DNA from 2 places in the Dorea sp. 210702-DFI.3.125 genome. Region 2 is predicted to be linked to the other one. Evidence: riboswitches for the same ligand, from Rfam matches in the RefSeq annotation. Region 2 holds a riboswitch; the other holds the start of a gene.
The links. Region 2 has a riboswitch for cobalamin ahead of LI164_RS04495 (uroporphyrinogen decarboxylase family protein). Riboswitches for the same ligand answer to the same signal wherever they lie in the genome.

Region 1 (9,740 bases), on a different contig from region 2:
GTCGGGAGTTCGAATCTTCTCGCGCACGTTGAATTTAAGGCATATCCGAAAGGATGTGCCTTTTTTCTATTATAAGAAATTGCTTTTTCTAAGATAAAAGTAGACAAAACATATTTGACAACTGTATAATAAACATAATATTTTCAACTAATAAATTTCTTTATTGGGATAAAAGTAGAATGATTTATACATAGAAGAAATTTATTAAGCATGAAGAATGAGTGAGGTAGGGTATGAAAAAAATATTTAGCAGTCTTCCGGTGAAATTATTGATTGGTATTGTTATTGGAATTATCTTTGGACAGATTTTCCCGGAAAATGTAATGAGTGTTGTTGTCCCATTAAAGAATATTCTGGGACAGGTCATTAACTTTGTAGTACCGTTAATTGTCATCGGATTTATTGCACCGTCTATTACAAAGCTTGGAAATAATGCGTCACGTATGCTTGGAGTTGCACTTATGGTTGCATATACGTCGTCCGTACTGGCAGCACTTCTTTCTATGGGAGCTGGATATGCAATTATTCCGAATCTTCCGGTTGTGTCAGAGATTGAAGGCTTAAAAGAATTGCCGGAAGATGTTTTTGGTCTGACTATTCCGCAGATTATGAATGTCATGAGTGCTCTTGCATTTTCCATTTTAATCGGACTTGCGGCAATCTGGACAAAAGCAAAGACGATCATTACTATTTTAGATGAGTTCCAAAATATTGTACTTGCAATTGTGTCAAAGATTATTATTCCAATTCTTCCAGTGTTTATTGCATTTACATTCACTTGTTTATCATATGATGGAACTATTACAAAGCAGCTTCCGGTATTTGTCAGTGCGGTCGTAATCGTTATGATCGGACATTATATCTGGCTGACAGTGCTGTATGTTGTAGCAGGAGTCTATTCTGGAAAGAATCCAATTGAAGTCGTAAAGCATTATGGACCGGCTTATATTACAGCAGTTGGAACGATGTCTTCTGCCGCAACACTTGCAGTTGCGCTTCGGTGTGCGAGAAAATCTAAAGTTTTAAGAGAAGATATGGTGGATTTTGGTGTGCCGCTGTTTGCAAATATCCATCTGTGCGGATCCGTATTGACAGAAGTATTTTTCTGTATGATCGTGTCCAAGGTATTATATGGAACATTACCGGATATTCAGACATTGGTACTGTTCTGCGTCCTGCTTGCGATTTTCGCCATTGGAGCCCCTGGAGTTCCGGGAGGAACGGTAATGGCATCATTGGGACTCATTACAGGCGTTCTTGGATTTGGTGATGATGGTACAGCATTGATGCTTGCAATCTTCGCACTTCAGGATAGCTTCGGAACAGCCTGCAATGTAACGGGAGATGGAGCGTTGACATTATTCCTGACCGGTTATGCCGAAAAACATGGAATAGAAAAGCAGAACATATCTGTAGAATTATAGATTGTCGAGGCATTCTTGAATTTTAGAAAATGAAAACATATCATTGGTATGAGAATAAGAAAATGGAGAGTGGAACAAAACCACTCTCCATTTCTATATGCAAAGAAACTAAAACTAATTCAAATATGTAACAAGATCGTCCTGTCTCTTAGCAGCCTCGCGCTCTTCATCAGGATATCCCATTCCTACCATTCCGACAACCTGCATGTCTTTGTCAATTCCAAGACCTTCCAGGTAATCAGCAACTTCTGCTTTGTCTCCACAGTATTTTAACTGGTTGATCCAGCATGCACCAAGTCCAAGTGAGTGTGCTGCAAGAAGCATATTTTCAATCGCGCATGAGCAGTCGCTGACTCCGTTGACAGCTTCTTTCTCACATGCAACAAGTACAATTGTCTTTGCTCCGTATAATGTGTAAGCAGGGTTCTCCATTCCCTTTGCTACAACATCCTGAAGACTCTTAATAGAATCTGCATTCTGCATTACATAGAATCGGTATGTCTGTAAGTTCTTGCCGCTTGGAGCGTAAGTTCCTGCTTTGACAATCTCATCTACGAGATCCTTTGGAACGTCCTGCTCTTTGAATTTACGAATAGATCTTCGAGTATAAATGTTATTCAATACTTCGTTCATGATTACCTCTCCTTTTAAAATAATTAACCTTTTTATCTAAAGTACAGTATAATATTAAAAACAAGAAAAATCATTGTCTATTTTAGATAAAAATACGAAAAATAATTTGTAAATATAGACAAAATGGGTAGATATGTACATTGTTAAGAAATGAACAAAATGTTATACTAGTAATATTAAGGATTGAAGAAGTGCATAGCACAAAAAAATCCGTGGGTAGCGAAAAAAATGAATCATGCATCAGTCCGCAAAGGCGCGGGGGAGGAAGAGAAAATGTCAGATTTGAAATTTACTTGTACTGGTTGTCGCAATGGCTGTGTGATTACAGTCTGTTATAATGAGGAAGGTTATCCAGATGTGAAAGGCAATGGCTGTATGCGCGGCGTATTGTATGCAAATGACAAAGTAAGAGCAATGGATGAGAAAGAGACGGACAAGTAAGATGTTAAAATCATATGTTGCATTTGACATAGAGACGACTGGACTTAGCCCGGAGCACAATGAGATTATTGAGATTGGTGCATTGAAAGTACGGGAAGGAAAAGTTGTTGACCGTTTTATTCGTTTTATTGAACCGGAGGCCGGGATACCTCCGATGATTACGCAACTGACCGGAATTACAAATGATATGGTAGAAGGAGCAGGGAACTGCGGCGAAGTATTGCCGGAGTTCCTTGAATTCTGCGAACAGGATACGCTGATTGGACATAATGTGCAGTTCGACTTCAGCTTTGTGAAGACAAAAGCAAAAGAACTTGGTTACACCTATGATCATATGGGAATTGATACACTTAAGATTGCCAAAGTTGTTCATGCAGACCTCCCATCCAGAAAGCTTGGCGCACTCTGCGAATACTATCATATCGAAAATGCAGCGGCGCACCGTGCATATCATGATGCTCTGGCAACCGCAAAACTGTATCAGTCTATGGCGCATTTTTATGAGGAAAAGGAACCGAAGGTTTTTAAACCACAGCCCTTGGCATATAAAGTGAAGAAAAAAGAACCGATAACCGCAAAACAGATCGCATTTCTCACAAGGCTTATGCAACAGAAGAATATTTCTATGGAAATGGACATACATACACTGACAAAGAGTGAGGCTTCCAGAGAAATCGACCGGATTTTATCCCGACCGTAATGGAAGTGAGAAACCAATATGGAATACAGTCTGACAGGCTGATGTATTGACAGTAATTATCAGATGTGTTAGATTGTAAAAGTAATAGTTAAAGATACAAAAGAATAAAAAATGCGTGAGGTGTCAGTCAGAGAAAGATATTATAAAAAGTTATTTATCTGGCTGGTGAAAAGGGAAACAGGTGTGAATCCTGTACGAACTCGTCACCGTATTTTGCGAGCTTTGAATCCTACATGCCACTGGGAGACCGGGAAGGCTGATTTTATAGCGCCTGAGCAATAAGCCGGGATACCTGCCTTTCACAGTACAGGAACATATTTGTTCAGGCCACGAGGAACTGGCAGTACGAAATACATAGAAAGGCTATTTGACGGAAGGAAGATAATTTCGTCAATAGTTTGTTTTGCGTACTCTCTGTTCATTTTTTAATGGCAGGGATTTTTTATTATATGAATTTTTATGTAATAAAAAACCTCCGGAAAAATTATTTTGTATCTTAGAAAAAAATGGAGGATGGAAAGATGAAGAAAAAATTGGTAGTCGTATTACTTACTGCAGCTATGAGTATGTCTCTGCTTGCAGGATGTGGAGGAAATTCAGGAAGTTCTGACGCAAAGAGTGATGCAAAGACAGAGAATACGAAGGAGGACAGCGATCAGGTGGCAGCAGACAAGGTGGCAAAACTGATTGATGATATCTATGTTCAGGAGAGAACTGACAAGACAGATGAACAGTGCAAAGAAGCTAAGGAAGCCTGGGACGCATTAACAGATGCCCAAAAAGAATTAGTAGAAGGTGAAAACGCAGATCCTGATTACTTCGGAAGAGATACAGGTGACGCTTCGAAAGATGATCCGTTAAATCAGGACGAGATTGGTGAGAATGAACTTCTTGTTGTAAGTTTTGGTACATCATTCAATGACAGCCGTACAAAAGATATCGGTGGAATTGAGAAAGCACTTCAGGCTGCTAATCCAGACTGGTCAGTAAGAAGAGCATTTACAGCTCAGATCATCATCAATCACGTACAGGCCCGTGATGATGAGAAGATCGACAACATGGAGCAGGCGCTGGAGCGTGCAGTAGACAATGGAGTTAAAAACCTTGTTGTTCAGCCGACACATCTGATGCATGGCGCAGAGTATGATGAGTTATCAGAGACAGTGGAAAAATATAAAGATAAATTTGAATCTGTAAAGATTGCTGAGCCTCTTCTCGGCGAAGTTGGAGCAGATGCAACAGTTATCAATGCAGACAAAGAAGCAGTTGCAAAAGCAATCACAGACGAAGCAGTTAAGACAGCAAACTATGACAGCATTGATGCAGCAGCCGAAGATGGAACCGCATTTGTATTCATGGGACATGGAACTTCACACGTTGCAAATGTAAGTTATGATCAGATGCAGACACAGATTGAGCAGCTTGGATATAAGAATGTATTTATCGGAACTGTAGAAGGTGAGCCGGAAGATACAGAGTGTCAGGCAGTCATTGAGAAAATCAAAGAGGCCGGATATAAGAAAGTAATCCTTCGTCCACTGATGGTTGTTGCAGGAGATCATGCGAACAATGATATGGCAGGAGACGATGATGATTCATGGAAGAGCCAGTTTGAAGCGTCAAAAGCATTTGACAGTGTAGAATCACAGATTGCAGGTCTTGGAGAGATTGATGCAATTCAGCAGATTTATGTAGCACATACAAAAGCTGCAATTGAAGCTAAATAGTTGACAGGTCAGATTTTCAGAGTACAATTATAAAGAAAAATAATTAGAAAAGAGAGAATGGACATGTTAAAAAAGAAATTATTAGTTTTATTACTTTCCGCCAGTATGGCAATGACAATGCTTGCCGGATGCGGAAGTAATACGGATAAGAAAGATGACACAAAAACAGAAGCTTCCAAAGATGATGCGTCAGAAGCAAAGACTGACAGCAAAGATGCGAAGGAGCCTGAGCTGGAAGATGGAACTTATAAGGTAGATTTTAATACAGACAGCGGTATGTTCCACGAGAATCCGGACTATAATGACGGAAAAGCAACGCTGACTGTTAAAGATGGTAAGATGACAGTACATATTACATTGAATTCTAAAAATATCGTACAGTTATTCTTAGGCTCAGCAGAAGATGCACAGAAAGACGGGGCAGATCTTATTGATCCGTCAGAGACAACAGAGATTACTTATTCTGATGGTTCCGCGCCAAAGGAAGTATATTCCTTTGACGTACCGGTACCGACACTGGACGATGAATTTGATCTGGCATTGGTTGGAACAAAGGGTAAATGGTATGACCATAAAGTCAGTGTGTCCAATCCGGAATTGGTACAGTAATAAGCTTTATTTTGTAACAAAATGTGAAATGAATAGTATGTAATTGGAAACCTCTATCAATGCAATAAAAAGAAAGCGTGATAGAGGTTTCTGTATTTTTATCAGAACTTTATATGAAAAAATAATAAAACATACTTTTCCTATTATAGGAATATATAGATAGAATTAATAATTAATAGAAAATATTAATAAAAACAATTGGACGAGAATAGTACAAAAAGGTACTATTAACGTAACTGATTTATAACATAGAGTTGTTAAAGATTATAAATTTGACGTGTTAGAAAGTTGTTGATAAAATGAACAGACATTACATATTTCAGAGGGGAATTTTAAAGATATGAAAGAGAAAAAGAACTGGCTGGGGAAAGTTGTATTATTAATCGCAGTGATTGCAGCAGTCGCTGTGTATTTTTTAGTCCCAGGTGTCAATAAAATGATGAACAAGGTATTTGCCATGTTTGCAAGCGGAGACTTTACGGTTGTACGTGATTTTGTGGCATCTTATGGAGCATATGCGGCTGTAATCTCATTTTTACTGATGATCTTTCAGTCCATTGCAGCACCGCTTCCGGCATTTTTGCTCACATTCGCAAATGCGAATCTGTTTGGATGGTGGCAGGGAGCAATCCTTTCCTGGACAAGTGCTATGGCAGGAGCGGCTGTATGTTTCTACATTGCAAGAATTCTGGGACGTGATGTGGCAGAGAAACTTACAAGCAAGAGCGGACTGGCTCAGATTGATACATTTTTTGAACGATATGGAAAGAATACAATCCTGATCTGCCGTCTGCTTCCATTTATTTCGTTCGATATTGTAAGTTATGCGGCAGGACTGACATCTATGTCATTTATGTCATTCTTTATTGCAACAGGAATCGGACAGCTTCCGGCAACAATTGTGTACTCTTACGTTGGCGGCATGTTGACCGGCGGTGCAAAGTTATTTGTGACCGCGCTTATGATTTTGTTTGCCCTCTCGGCACTGATCTTTATGCTGAGAAAAATATATATGGACCGGCAGTCCAAAAAAGAAAAAGGGAGGATATGAAATGGATACTTACTACAATCCGGAAGATCTGGCGAAGTTTGGAACCATTGGGGAAAAAGCACCGGAGTTAGCAGAGAAGTTCTTCAGCTACTATAATGCAGTGTTTGAAGAAGGTGCACTGACAGCAAGAGAGAAATCTCTCATTGCACTTGCTGTGGCACACACGGTACAGTGCCCATACTGTATTGATGCTTATACCAATGACTGTCTGAATAAGGGAGTAACAGAAGAGCAGATGACAGAGGCTGTCCATGTGGCAGCAGCAATCCGTGGCGGTGCAAGTCTGGTTCACGGTGTACAGATGAAAAACATCGTAAAGAAATTAGAGTTCTAAAAATTAAAATAAAACATTTGAGGAGATTAAAAACATGAAAAAGAGAGTCGTAACATTATTATTAGTAGCAGCAATGACAGGATCTATGGTTGTAGGATGCGGATCAAACTCCAGTTCTGACACAAAATCTGAGACAAAGACAGAGTCTACAGATACAAAAACAGAGGAGAAAAAAGAGTTGGCAGACGATGAGTATCAGTATGTATCTGCTGAGGATACAGCGAAAGCTGACGGAGTTCACGTACTCGATGTAAGAGAGTGGGATAACTATGTGACTGGAAGAGTTAAGAATTCTGAGTGGTGCCCAATCTTCCCATTAGAGGATGATTCCTTAGTTGACGCTATGACAGATTACGCAAAAGAGAACCTGAACGATGGAAAAGATATCTACATCATCTGTAACAGTGGTAAGCGTGGAGCTGAAAAAGCAACAGGTGTATTAAGAGATGCAGGAATCGAGTCAACATCTATCTACACAGTAGAGGGTGGAGCAAAAGCACTTGCTGACGTAAGCGGAGCTCTTACAACAGACCGTACAGAAGAGAACATCGACTGGCAGTATGTATCTGGAAAAGATGCAGTTGCAGCAGTAGATGACAAAGATGTTCAGATTCTGGATGTTCGTGATGATGATACATACAAAGCAGGACACTTAAAAGGATCTTTCCAGTGCGGATTAAAAGAGATTGAAAGTGCAGATGCTCAGACAGCTATGTACAAACTGGCAACAGAGAAGATGGATTCTTCCAAGAAAGTATATCTTCTTTGCTACAGCGGAAACAAGTGTGCTAAGACAGGAATCTCTATCCTGAAAGACGCTGGCTTTGATTTAGATAACCTTTACATCATTGAGAATGGTGCAAAAGACGGGGACGTATCTGCTGCATTCGTGACAGAGTAAATTGTGATTGATAGAATACGCCAATAGTATGGCATGGAACGAAAAATGTTCCAATTTGGACATGCATAAAAGAATTGGAAGATGTTGTCATGACGGATTCCACAACAGCTATAAGGAGGAACGTACAATGAAAAAAAGAGTATTAGCGGTACTTTTAAGTGCAGCAATGGTTGCATCTCTTGCAGTTGGATGCGGATCAAGCTCAAAATCAGATGAAAAGTCTGAGACTAAGACAGAAACAGCAAAAGATACAAAAGAAGAGACAAAAGATGTTGAGGCTGTAGAGCAGAGAACTGTATATGTAACACCAGAGTGGTTAAAGAGTGCTATGGATGGTAACCAGAAAGGTTATGAGGATGTAGTAGTTGCAGAGGTAGCTTACAGTGATAATGCAAAGGATTGTGAGTCATATCAGAAAGGTCACATTCCAGGAGCAATTTATGTCGGTGATGTTGAAGTAGAGGATGCTACAGGATCTGAGGAAGGTGCATACAATCTTCTTTCAGCAGACGAGGTTGAGAAGAATCTTCTTTCTCACGGAATCACAAAAGATACAAAGGTTGTTCTTTACGGTGGAGATATTTCCGGAACAGCGCGTGTAGCCTATGCTTATATCTGGGCTGGTGTTGAGGATGTCAAGATTGTAAATGGTGGAATCGATGCATGGGAGAAAGCCGGATACGAGACAGAAACAAAGGCAAATGAAGGAGCAGAAGCAAAAGATTTCGGAACAACTGTACCAGCTCATCCAGAGTACTGGACATCTATCGAAGAAGCAAAAGATAAACTTGCCAATGATGACAACTTCAAATTAGTAAGTATCAGAAGTGAAGAAGAGTGGCTTGGAAAGACGAGTGGATATAACTATATGGACAAAGCCGGTGAGCCGGATGGAGCTGTATGGGGAAAAGGTGCCAAGACTGCAGCAGATGTTGCAGACTTCACGAACGATGACGGAACTGTAAAAGATCTGGACGGACTGAAAGAAGTTTGGAAAGACTGTGACTTTACATTAGATAATCACCTTGCATTCTATTGTGGAACAGGCTGGAGAGCAACGGTACCATTCCTTGTGCTTTATGAGAATGGATACGATAACACTTCTGTATACGATGGTGGATGGTATGAGTGGTTAATGCACGATGACTATCCGGTACAGGTTGGTGATCCTGCAAGTGCTGACTGCCAGCATACAACAGTTGGAGAGCTTCCGACAGGAAAAGCTGCAAAATAATCCGGTACTGAACTTGGAGTAAAGTATCAGATTAATGAAAAGTAATAAAAAAATGAGCGCTGTCACTGGGTTCCGGTGACAGCGTTTAGCAGTATTATGGAGGAAATATGAAAAAAATAAGTTACATTTTTTTTGATTTACTGACCATTGCTTTTTTGATTGGAGCTTATGCAATCCAGTACTTTACAAAGAAGAAGTTAGGCATGCTCCGCTGGGTGAATTATCACAATATGCAGTTTCAGAAAAATGCGGTTTATGGTATAGTAAAGTATATTACAGTAGTTGTGGCAATTGTGCTGATTGTGCTGATTATTGCCGGATATACAAAGAAAAAAGAGATGCTGGGAAAGATTGATCTGGTTATGATCATGGCGATGTCAGTACTGGGAATTGTCTATCTTGGGATAACAATATTTAAGTCCATCGAAACACTTGCGGCATATTACTTTTTAATGCCGCTTTTTGGGGCGGCTACATTGATGCAGATTGTGAGAAATGGTATTGCAGTGGGGATAACGAAGAATGAAAAATAAAAAAATGTGGATATTTATCGGAATTATTGTTGTGATTCTGGTACTCAATCACATTTTCGGGTGGTCTGCCTACCTGGGAAATACAGAGAATTTGAAATTTTTGGAAAATATGGTACAGGATAATCTTCTTCTGGCGGTGTTGATCTACACAGT
Region 2 (9,740 bases):
CGGTTACGCTGTTTTTACTCTGCCTTTTTTTAATATATAGAAATATAAAAAGTATAAGGAAGATTATATGAATGCTGCTATAATAGTCTGCTCCACACTTACAAATCATGTGAAAGCAGCACAGAAAAAAATGAATACAAATTATCCCATTATTGAACTGGATAATTCCAAGCATAGCAGACCGGAAAAATTCTGGCAGTTGGCATTTCTTGCCATGGAACAACTTCCGGAGGAAATAGACACCGTGCTTTTGGGACTGGGAGTTTGTGGAGGGGCATCAGTAGGATGGACTTTTCCAAGGCGGACAATTATGCCAAAAGTTGATGATTGTATTACACTTTTAATGCATACGGACGAAAAGTTTCATTACAACCTAAAAGAAGTCGGACATTTTTATTTGACTGAAAACAGAGATTTGATGTCTATTGAACAGATGGAACAAGATTTGGTTTTAAAGTATGGTGAAAGAAGAGCCAAAAGAGTTATGAAAGTCTGGTTTGATGCTTACAAGAGTGTAGATATTGTGGATACAGGTGTTTATGATTGTTATTCAAAAGAATATGTAGAGCGTGCAAAAAGGGAGTCTGCAATTATAAATGTGCCATATCAATATGTGCCGGGAAGTAATATTATATTAGAAAAATTAGTGTCTGGGAAATGGGATGACCAATTTTTGATTATTGAAAAGGGAGGTGTAATGACAGAAGAAGATTTTGGAATGACAAACAAAGAGTCATTGCATACAACATATGTCGTGTAAAATGGACACCATATTGAAAGATTGAGGCGTAGTTTTTTGGAGTTTTACTATGTTCCCAATTCAAGAAAGGTATGTAATTTGTGCAAATGAAGCGACAAAAATGCAAAAATGATATTTTGAGGCAAAAAAGGGACACCGTGTTTTGCAGTTGGGGACGTAGTATTTTGAAAGTTTGCTACGTCCCCAACCAATCAAAAAATGCATAATTTTCCACATGAACTTGCAAAAAACTGGTTGATGAATCAGAATAAGGTATGATATAATTTTATATCAGAGAATAGGCATTGTCTTATGACAGTGCTTTTTTGGGGTAAAATATAACGGGGAAATGAAATCAAGTAAAGAGAGGTTAAAATCATGAAACAAAAGAAAAAAATGTCCTTGGCAATGCAGATTTTTATCGCGTTGATTCTTGCAATTGTAGTAGGACTTCTGATGCAGAGTCATGCAGAATTTGCAGAGAGTTACATTAAGCCGTTTGGAACAATTTTCCTGAACCTTGTAAAGTTCATCGTAGTTCCAATCGTATTATTCTCCATTATGTGTGGGATTATCTCCATGCAGGATATTAAAAAAGTAGGAGCAATTGGTTTAAAGACCGTTGTATACTATATGTGTACAACCGCATTTGCAATCACATTTGGATTGATTGGAGGAAATCTGTTCAAAGGAATGTTCCCGGTCGTTGCAACAACAGACTTGACTTATGAAGCAGCAGAGTCGGTATCATTTATGGATACAATTGTGAATATTTTCCCATCCAATTTTATTGCACCGATGTCTGAGTCCAATATGCTTCAGGTAATTGTGATGTCAGTATTGTTCGGATTTGCGATTATTCTGATTGGACCGGAGAAAAATCCACGTTTGATTCAGGGGTGTAATGATCTGAATGATATGTTTATGAAATGTATGGAGATGATCTTAAGATTATCTCCAATCGGAGTATTCTGTCTGTTGTGCCCGGTTATTGCAGTAAATGGTCCGATGATCATCGGTTCACTGGCAATGGTGCTTTTAGCAGCGTATGTCTGCTACATTATACATGCAGTTGTTGTATATTCATTAGCAGTAAAGACAATGGGCGGTATGAGTCCGATCGCATTCTTTAAAGGAATGCTTCCGGCAATGATGTTTGCATTTTCCAGTGCTTCTTCCGTAGGAACACTTCCAATCAATATGGAGTGTGTAGAGAACATGGGAGCATCAAAAGAAGTGACTTCATTTGTGCTTCCGCTTGGAGCAACAATTAACATGGACGGAACTGCAATTTATCAGGGAGTATGTGCAATCTTTATCGCGTCCTGTTATGGAATCAACCTGACACTTCCACAGATGCTGACGATTATCCTGACAGCAACACTGGCATCTATCGGAACAGCAGGTGTGCCGGGATCTGGAATGGTTATGCTGGCAATGGTACTTACATCTGTAGGACTTCCAGTAGATGGAATCGCTCTTGTAGCTGGAGTGGATCGTATCTTTGATATGGGACGTACAACAGTAAACATCACAGGTGATGCAAGCTGCTGCATGGTTGTCACAAATCTTGAGAAAAAGAAAGCATTAAGAAAAAAATAAGTATGTAGTTTCGCAAGTAGGAATGTAGAGCCATTCTTAATTATGTACACTTGGTTTTTATGAGTTTATTCTTTTTAGGAATTCCATGAAGACTGAGTGTATTTTATTTGAAAAAACGATAATTGGGTAGATATATCAATATTATTTATTTGAAATAAGCGTGCTTAATAATTATACTGGATGCAGAAGACTATATTAGTGATGGATTTGACATTTAAAAGGGAATCTGGTGAGAATCCAGGGCAGCCTATTCTACTGTAAGATGGACGAAGCTTCAACGGAGTCACTGGTATTTATATCTGCAACAGAACAGCAGTAATATAAGCCGGGAAGAGGAAAGCAGAGGATGAAATCAAGCCAGGAAACCTGCTATATAGGAATTGGGATTTTCGGTAGGGAAAAGAACAGACACTTCGTTTTATTTTCCCTGCCTTTTTTAGTGGAAAAATATTTTATACTGATCGTTCATGACAGTGATAGAAGTTATAGTGTATAAAATCCAGGGAGAATATTGAGAAACTTATTGTTTGCATGTATAATACGAGGAGGAGATTTATGCACGAATTAGACCAGATGACACCGAATCAAAGACTGAATGCTTTTATGACAGGACAATCGATGGATCGAATGCTTGCAATGCCGGTCATAGTATCTATGTCAGGCGATGTATGTGGGATGACTCATCGCGAGAAAAGAAGCTCACCGGAGAATGAGGCAAAGTGTCAGATTGAAGCGTACAAAAGATTTGGTAATGACCTTGCAGTCATTGAATACGGGCTTCACATGGTAGGAGTTGGGCTTGGGGGAACGACCAATGATCCGGAGTTTCAGACACCTGCAATCGCAACGTATCCGCTTGAAAGTTTGGATGATATTGACAAGCTGGATCCGGAACGTCTGAAAAAAGAAAATGATCCGCACCTAAGACATTGTCTGGAGGCATGCCACATTGTAAAAGAAGAAATTGGTGATGAAGTACCGGTCGGGGTTCTGATTACTGGACCATATACAGCTGCCACAAGCTGTTATCCAGCAGAGAAGCTGTTCCGTGCCATGAGGAAATCACCAGAAAAGGTTCACAGACTTGTGCAGTTTACAACAGATTGTCTTATCGATATTTATAAAGAGTTCATTCAAGAAGGGGTATTGATCCTACAATGTGATCCACTCGCTTCTGGCACAATCTTGAGAAAGAGTCAGTATCAGGAGTTTGTGCTTCCGTATGCAAAAAAAGTAAATCAGGCAATTCATGATGCAGGAGGAATGGTCTGCTATCATATATGTGGGGATACGACCAAAACAATTGATGACATGGCAGATGCAGGAAGTGATATGATCAGTGTGGACAATGTCGTTGATTTGGAGCATGTAAAAAATACAGCAGGGCAGAAGATGCCGATTCTTGGAAATGTGGCACCGGTCGACTATTTTATTCAGGGAACAAAGGAAGAAATGGATGCAGCTGTAAAGAGGTGTTTGCAGAAAGCATGGGATTCACCGAATGGTTATATTCTTGCCTCTGGATGTGATCTTTCCGGTCAGGTAAAATTGGAGAATATTGAAGCTTTTATGAATGCAGCAAGAAAGTATGGAAAGTGGCCATTAGATCCTAAGAACTTTGAATAAAATGTGTCGGAAAGAGAATCTGCCCAATTTGAATAAAAAGATATAAAATCAGAAAACTAATCTGATGGAGGTAGATAAACAGGACATGGTTGTTCAGATCATATCTGGATTTCGGGGATCCGGAAAAACAACATTCTTAAATCAATGTATAGAACAGGTAAAGGGAAAGACTGCGGTAATTCAAAATGATTTTGGTGCACAGGCAGTTGACCGGGAAAATGCAGAAGGCAGCTTGATTTATGAAGAAATCGGTGAGGGCTGCATTTGTTGTGGGATGGCACTTGAGTTTGAAGAAAAGATGCGCCGGATTGCCATGGAAGATTGTCCGGACAGAATTTTTATAGAAGCATCTGGATTTGGAAAACTGTCCGATGTCGTGAAAGTATGTACGCAACTAAAAGAGAAGGACCATCTTGAGATGATGATCGGACCGAATGTTACAGTTGTAGACATTGGCATGGTGGAGGCATATGCCTCCGGACTGGGAGAATTTTATGTAGACCAGATTGAACATGCAGATGTAATTCTGGTCAACAATATTGATTCAGACGATGTGGAATTGGAGGAAATAGAAGAAGGCTGGAAAGCGCTGGAACGACTGAATACGAAAGCGTTGAAAAGTGAAAATGCACGGGAAGTATTAAAAAGTGTAATGGAATCCGGAAACGTAGATCAAAATCTTCAGATAGAAGGAGATACGCTTATAAAATATCTTGGAGCTGACGCATTTGTAGAAGTGCCGGATGGTATCCGGATCATTGCAGACAGTGCTTTTGAGTATTGCATGGAAGTGCAGGAAGTGCATTTGCCAGATTCAGTGGAACGAATTGGAAAGCATGCCTTTCAGGGGAGTGGAATCAAAAAGATACATTTACCGGAAAGCATAAAAACAATCGACATCTATGCTTTCAGCGGAACACCTCTGGAATATATAGAATTACCGGAGAATTTGCAGAAACTTGGGCACAGTGCATTCCGTTATTGCAGGATGTTAAAAAAAGTGAAGTTTCCAGAACATCTGGTGGAGATTCCGCATGATACATTTAATGATTGTGGAAAACTGCGGGAAGTAATACTGCCGCATGATACAGAAGTGATTGGGGCTCATGCATTTTCCGGGTGCGCAGCACTGGAACAGGTGGATTTACCGGAGAGTGTGAAGCGAATTGAAGAAGGTGCTTTTGTGACTTGTGTCAGTCTGGAGAAAGTACATTTGCCAAAAGGACTGGAGGTGGTAGAACGCAAGGTGTTTTACCGGTGTACGAATTTAAAAGAACTTCATTTCCCAAAACGGGTGACAGAGTTTGGCAAAGGCATCTTTTCACAATGTTCTGCATTAAAACGAGTGTATATAGAAGGAAACCCGGTGGATGAAGAAGTGTTTCAGGACTGGGATATGTGGACAACTTGCTATGATATGGAAGAAATCATTGCACCGAATATGAGGATTACGAGATTTGCAAAAGAATGGAGAATGTGGGCGGCAGCAGGACTTGCAGATTACCTGGTAGAACAGGGAGATGTAAGAAGTGAAATCCTTGATTCTTATGTGAAGGATCTGAAAGAAAACCGGAGTTCCTATGAAGTCCTTTTATTAAAAAATAAAAAGTTATTACAGTTTTTCATTCATTACAATTTATTGGCGGAACAGGCAGTGAACAGACTTCTGGATCAGTCACTGCAAAAGTCCGATATGGAGATCCGCAGCATGCTGTTGAATTATCAGGATGAAATCCAAAATGAGGATAAAAAGGAGGAGACGGGCAGCCAGCTTGATCAGCTTCTGGCAGCGTTGTCATAATATTTATGAATATTAGGGAAGCAAAAGAGCAGATTGAACATGCGGTAAAATTGTACCTGGAAAAGGATGAAAAAGGCAGATATATAATTCCGACAGAAAAGCAGCGCCCGGTATTTTTGATGGGAGCGCCGGGAATCGGTAAAACTGCAATTATGGAGCAGGTTGCGCAGGAACTTGGAGTAGCACTTGTGTCTTACACGATGACACATCACACAAGGCAGAGTGCACTGGGACTTCCATACATTGTAGAAAAGGAGTATGGCGGAGAAAAATTTCAGGTATCTGAGTATACGATGAGTGAGATTATTGCAGCGGTTTATGAAGTGATGGAGGACACGGGAATATGTGAAGGAATTCTTTTTCTAGATGAGATCAATTGTGTATCTGAGACTTTGGCGCCGGCGATGCTTCAGTTCTTACAGTACAAGACATTTGGACAGCACAAAGTGCCTGAGGGCTGGATTATCGTAACAGCAGGGAATCCGCCAGAATACAATCATTCTGTGAGGGAATTCGATATTGCGTCCTGGGACCGCGTAAAGAGAATGGATGTAGAGCCTGATTATAGTGTCTGGAAAACATATGCTTATGAGCAGGGGATGCACCCGGCAATCCTGACTTATCTGGATCTGAAGAAAGATGCATTTTATTCCGTGGAAAATACAGTGGATGGAAAGCATTTTGTGACAGCAAGAGGTTGGGAAGATTTAAGTCAGATCATGTGTCTGAGTGAAAAGAAGAATCTGCCTGTGGATCTGAATCTGATCAGCCAGTACGTGCAGGACGAGCAGATTGCCCGTGACTTTGCAATTTATTATGATTTGTTCAAAAAATATAAAAATGATTATCAGGTGGACCGTATCTTATTTGGCATTCCATCAGAGCAAGTAAGACAGAGGGCGATGAAAGCATCTTTTGATGAGAGGATTTCTTTCCTTGGTCTTTTGATGGATGGAATTACGGATACTGTTAAAGAGACAATGGAGATGCAAAATGCATTGTTTGTATTTGGGGATTGCCTGAAAAAGATAAAAGCAGATGTGGAAAAAGGCCGAGACCTTGTTTCTTGTATCGAACAACAAAAAGAATGTTTAATGGAACAAGAAAAACAGAAAAAACGTGCCGGTAATTTATCCCGTGCCCAGGTGTGGGAAGATGACCGTGTGCTTGTTTATCTGGAAGAATGCCGGAAAAAAGCAGGCATACGGACTCCGGATGAAAGAGATTTTGTAATTCTCAGAGATTATTTTGCACAGTTGACAGAAAGCTTTCAAGAGCAGACAAGAAAAGCATCGGGCTGTCTGTCCAACTCATTTTACTTTTGTGAAGATGTGTTTGAAGAAGGACAGGAGATTCTTGTACTTGTGACAGAACTTACGGAAAATGAATATACGGCCAGATTTATCAGTCAGTATGGATGTCGGGAGTATTTTAAACATAATAAGAATTTGATGTTCTACGAGAGACAGAAAAATCTTATGGATCAGATTCAAAATCTGGAGCTTGATCAGGTGTAATATTTATGTGTGTGGAAATAATAAAAGTGGCTTCAGAAGTTCTGAACTTTAGCAGACAGAGAACGTTGGTCAATATGAGGTTTCTGGAACCGGCAATTCGGATGCTGACGGAGAGTCCCTCTAAATGTATGCGTAATCGTTCATATGGTATGGGAACAGATGGAAAAAATCTTTACTATAATCCAGAATATGTACTGAGAGCATATCAAAAAGAGAAAGGTTTCGTCAGCAGAATGTATTTGCATTTAGTTGTGCATGGAATATTCAGACATTTCTTTGTAAATCCGCAGATCGAGCAAAGAAAATGGGATCTTGCATGCGATATGGCAACAGAATATATCATCGAAAGCTGGAAACTGGACTTTGCAGACATTAGTGCCGGGGCAGATGAAAAGCTGGAACTTGACCGCATCCGGAAAAATGTGGGACTTATGAATGCGGAAAAGATTTATGGATATCTGAAAAAGACAAAAGAGTCAGAAATAGACTGGCTGGAGAAAATTTTCCGTCGGGATGACCATAGCTTCTGGTATCCCGAAACAAAAAACAGGAATGATGTAATCCAGGTGAAATCAGGGCAGGTGAATCAGAACCGGGAGGTCATGTTCTCAAATCAAAAATTGGAAGAGCTGTGGAAGCAGGCTGCGAAAAAGATTCAGGTGGATCTTGAGACATTTATGAAAAGCCGGAGTGGTGAAACCGGTGATTTTTTGGTGAATTTAAAGCTTGCGAACAGAAAGAAGCAGGACTATAGTGCATTCTTAAGAAAGTTTACCAGGCTTGGGGAATGTATGAAGATCAATGATGAGGAATTTGATTATAATTTCTATACTTATGGAATGCAACTGTATGGAAATATGCCGCTGATCGAGCCGTTGGAGTACAAGGATGTCCGGGTAGTGAAAACATTTGTGACTGTGATTGATACTTCAGGGTCAGTGGAGGAAGAAAAACTTCGGAGATTTCTGGAAAAAACGTACCAGATATTAAAAAGTGGGCAGAAAAGCGAAGACAGAGTGAATTTCCATCTGATCCAGTGTGATGCGTTGGTTCAGAAGGATGTGAAGATTACATCAGAGAAAGAACTGGAGCAGGTGATGGAAGACTTGACACTTTATGGCCGGGGAGGAACTGATTTCAGACCGGCATTTGAGTATATAGAAGAACTTCAAAAAAACGGAGAACTTACGAACTTGAATGGAATGCTGTATTTTACAGATGGAATGGGTGTTTATCCGAGAAAAAAACCGGAGTATCCAGTGGCGTTTATATATGATAGTGAAGTTTTGGATGAGATTCCGAAAGTGCCGGCTTGGGCGATTCGTTATCTGATGGATGACATATAGAATGGATAAATGTCTGTACGAATATATGGAAGTGCTCAATTTGAAGATATGTGTAATTAATGTTAAAATATATCAAGATAAAACACGTCAAGAGATGAGAATGTCAGGAAAAAACAGCTTGCGGGCTATGAGGTATTTTCTAACAAAATAAAAATTTAGATTATGGAGGATTTATAGTATGGCATCTAAAGAAGAATTATTAGCAAAATTATCAGAGTGTGTAGTAGAGATGGAAGATGAGGAAGTCGTAGAAGTTGCGAAAGAATATATTGAGGCCGGATATCCGGCGTTTGACGGAATTATGGAAGGTCTTGTAGATGGTATGAATAAGGCCAGTGAGCTTTACGATGCAGAAGAGTATTTTGTAACAGATGTACTCCTTTGCTCGGATGCAATGTATGCGGGACTGGATGTACTTCGTCCGTATCTGGAAAATACAGATGATCAGGCGAAGAAAAAAGCAGTTATTGGTGTTGTGGAAGGAGATACTCATGACATCGGTAAAAACCTGGTAAAGATTATGATGGAGACAGCAGGATTCGAGATGTATGATCTTGGACGAGATGTTCCGCTTGACCAGTTTATTGAGAAGGCAAAAGAGGTAGATGCAGATCTGATCTGTATGTCCACACTGATGACGACAACTATGGGTGGAATGCAGACAGTTATAGAGAAATTAAAAGACCAGGGAATCCGTGATAAGTTTAAAGTTATGGTCGGAGGAAGCCCGATTTCCAAAAAATTTGCGGACGATATCGGAGCAGAGGGATATTCTGTGAATGCGGTTGAAGCTGTAAAAGTTGCGAAAGAGCTGACAGGAATTGCCTAGATAGAAAAGACAAAAGCTGTATTGGAAACGGTCTGAAAAGGTATAGGCCAGGCTAAATATAAAAGAATCCGAATAAGAATTCGAAAAAGGAGCTGGGGATTTATGGATGCAAAAGAACGAATTAGGAAAGCCATGCATCAGGAGCCGACAGACAGACCGCCATGTATCTGTCCCGGTGGAATGATGAATATGATAACGACAGATCTGATGGATGAGGCAAATGTAAGTTGGCCGGAGGCACATCTGAATGCCAGAATGATGGCAGATCTGGCAGAAGCTA

Region 1: another riboswitch for cobalamin. It lies ahead of LI164_RS01235 (sirohydrochlorin cobaltochelatase); the one in region 2 lies ahead of LI164_RS04495 (uroporphyrinogen decarboxylase family protein).

Annotation. Positions count from the first base shown of each region.
Region 1 is NZ_JAJCNF010000002.1:18,340-28,079, forward strand. Features, by position in the region: tRNA gene LI164_RS01210 (tRNA-Arg) at 1-28, shown strand, start outside; gene LI164_RS01215 (dicarboxylate/amino acid:cation symporter) at 234-1,424, shown strand; gene LI164_RS01220 (nitroreductase) at 1,539-2,057, opposite strand; gene LI164_RS01225 (hypothetical protein) at 2,331-2,498, shown strand; gene LI164_RS01230 (PolC-type DNA polymerase III) at 2,500-3,198, shown strand; cobalamin riboswitch at 3,300-3,513, shown strand; gene LI164_RS01235 (sirohydrochlorin cobaltochelatase) at 3,720-4,925, shown strand; gene LI164_RS01240 (hypothetical protein) at 4,989-5,534, shown strand; gene LI164_RS01245 (TVP38/TMEM64 family protein) at 5,875-6,585, shown strand; gene LI164_RS01250 (arsenosugar biosynthesis-associated peroxidase-like protein) at 6,587-6,919, shown strand; gene LI164_RS01255 (rhodanese-like domain-containing protein) at 6,954-7,820, shown strand; gene LI164_RS01260 (sulfurtransferase) at 7,948-9,054, shown strand; gene LI164_RS01265 (hypothetical protein) at 9,162-9,587, shown strand; gene LI164_RS01270 (TVP38/TMEM64 family protein) at 9,577-9,740, shown strand, end outside.
Region 2 is NZ_JAJCNF010000006.1:14,226-23,965, forward strand. Features, by position in the region: gene LI164_RS04485 (DUF1638 domain-containing protein) at 68-760, shown strand; gene LI164_RS04490 (dicarboxylate/amino acid:cation symporter) at 1,118-2,341, shown strand; cobalamin riboswitch at 2,521-2,730, shown strand; gene LI164_RS04495 (uroporphyrinogen decarboxylase family protein) at 2,897-3,967, shown strand; gene LI164_RS04500 (leucine-rich repeat protein) at 4,032-5,768, shown strand; gene LI164_RS04505 (ATP-binding protein) at 5,774-7,285, shown strand; gene LI164_RS04510 (VWA-like domain-containing protein) at 7,291-8,631, shown strand; gene LI164_RS04515 (corrinoid protein) at 8,810-9,460, shown strand; gene LI164_RS04520 (methylcobamide--CoM methyltransferase) at 9,563-9,740, shown strand, end outside.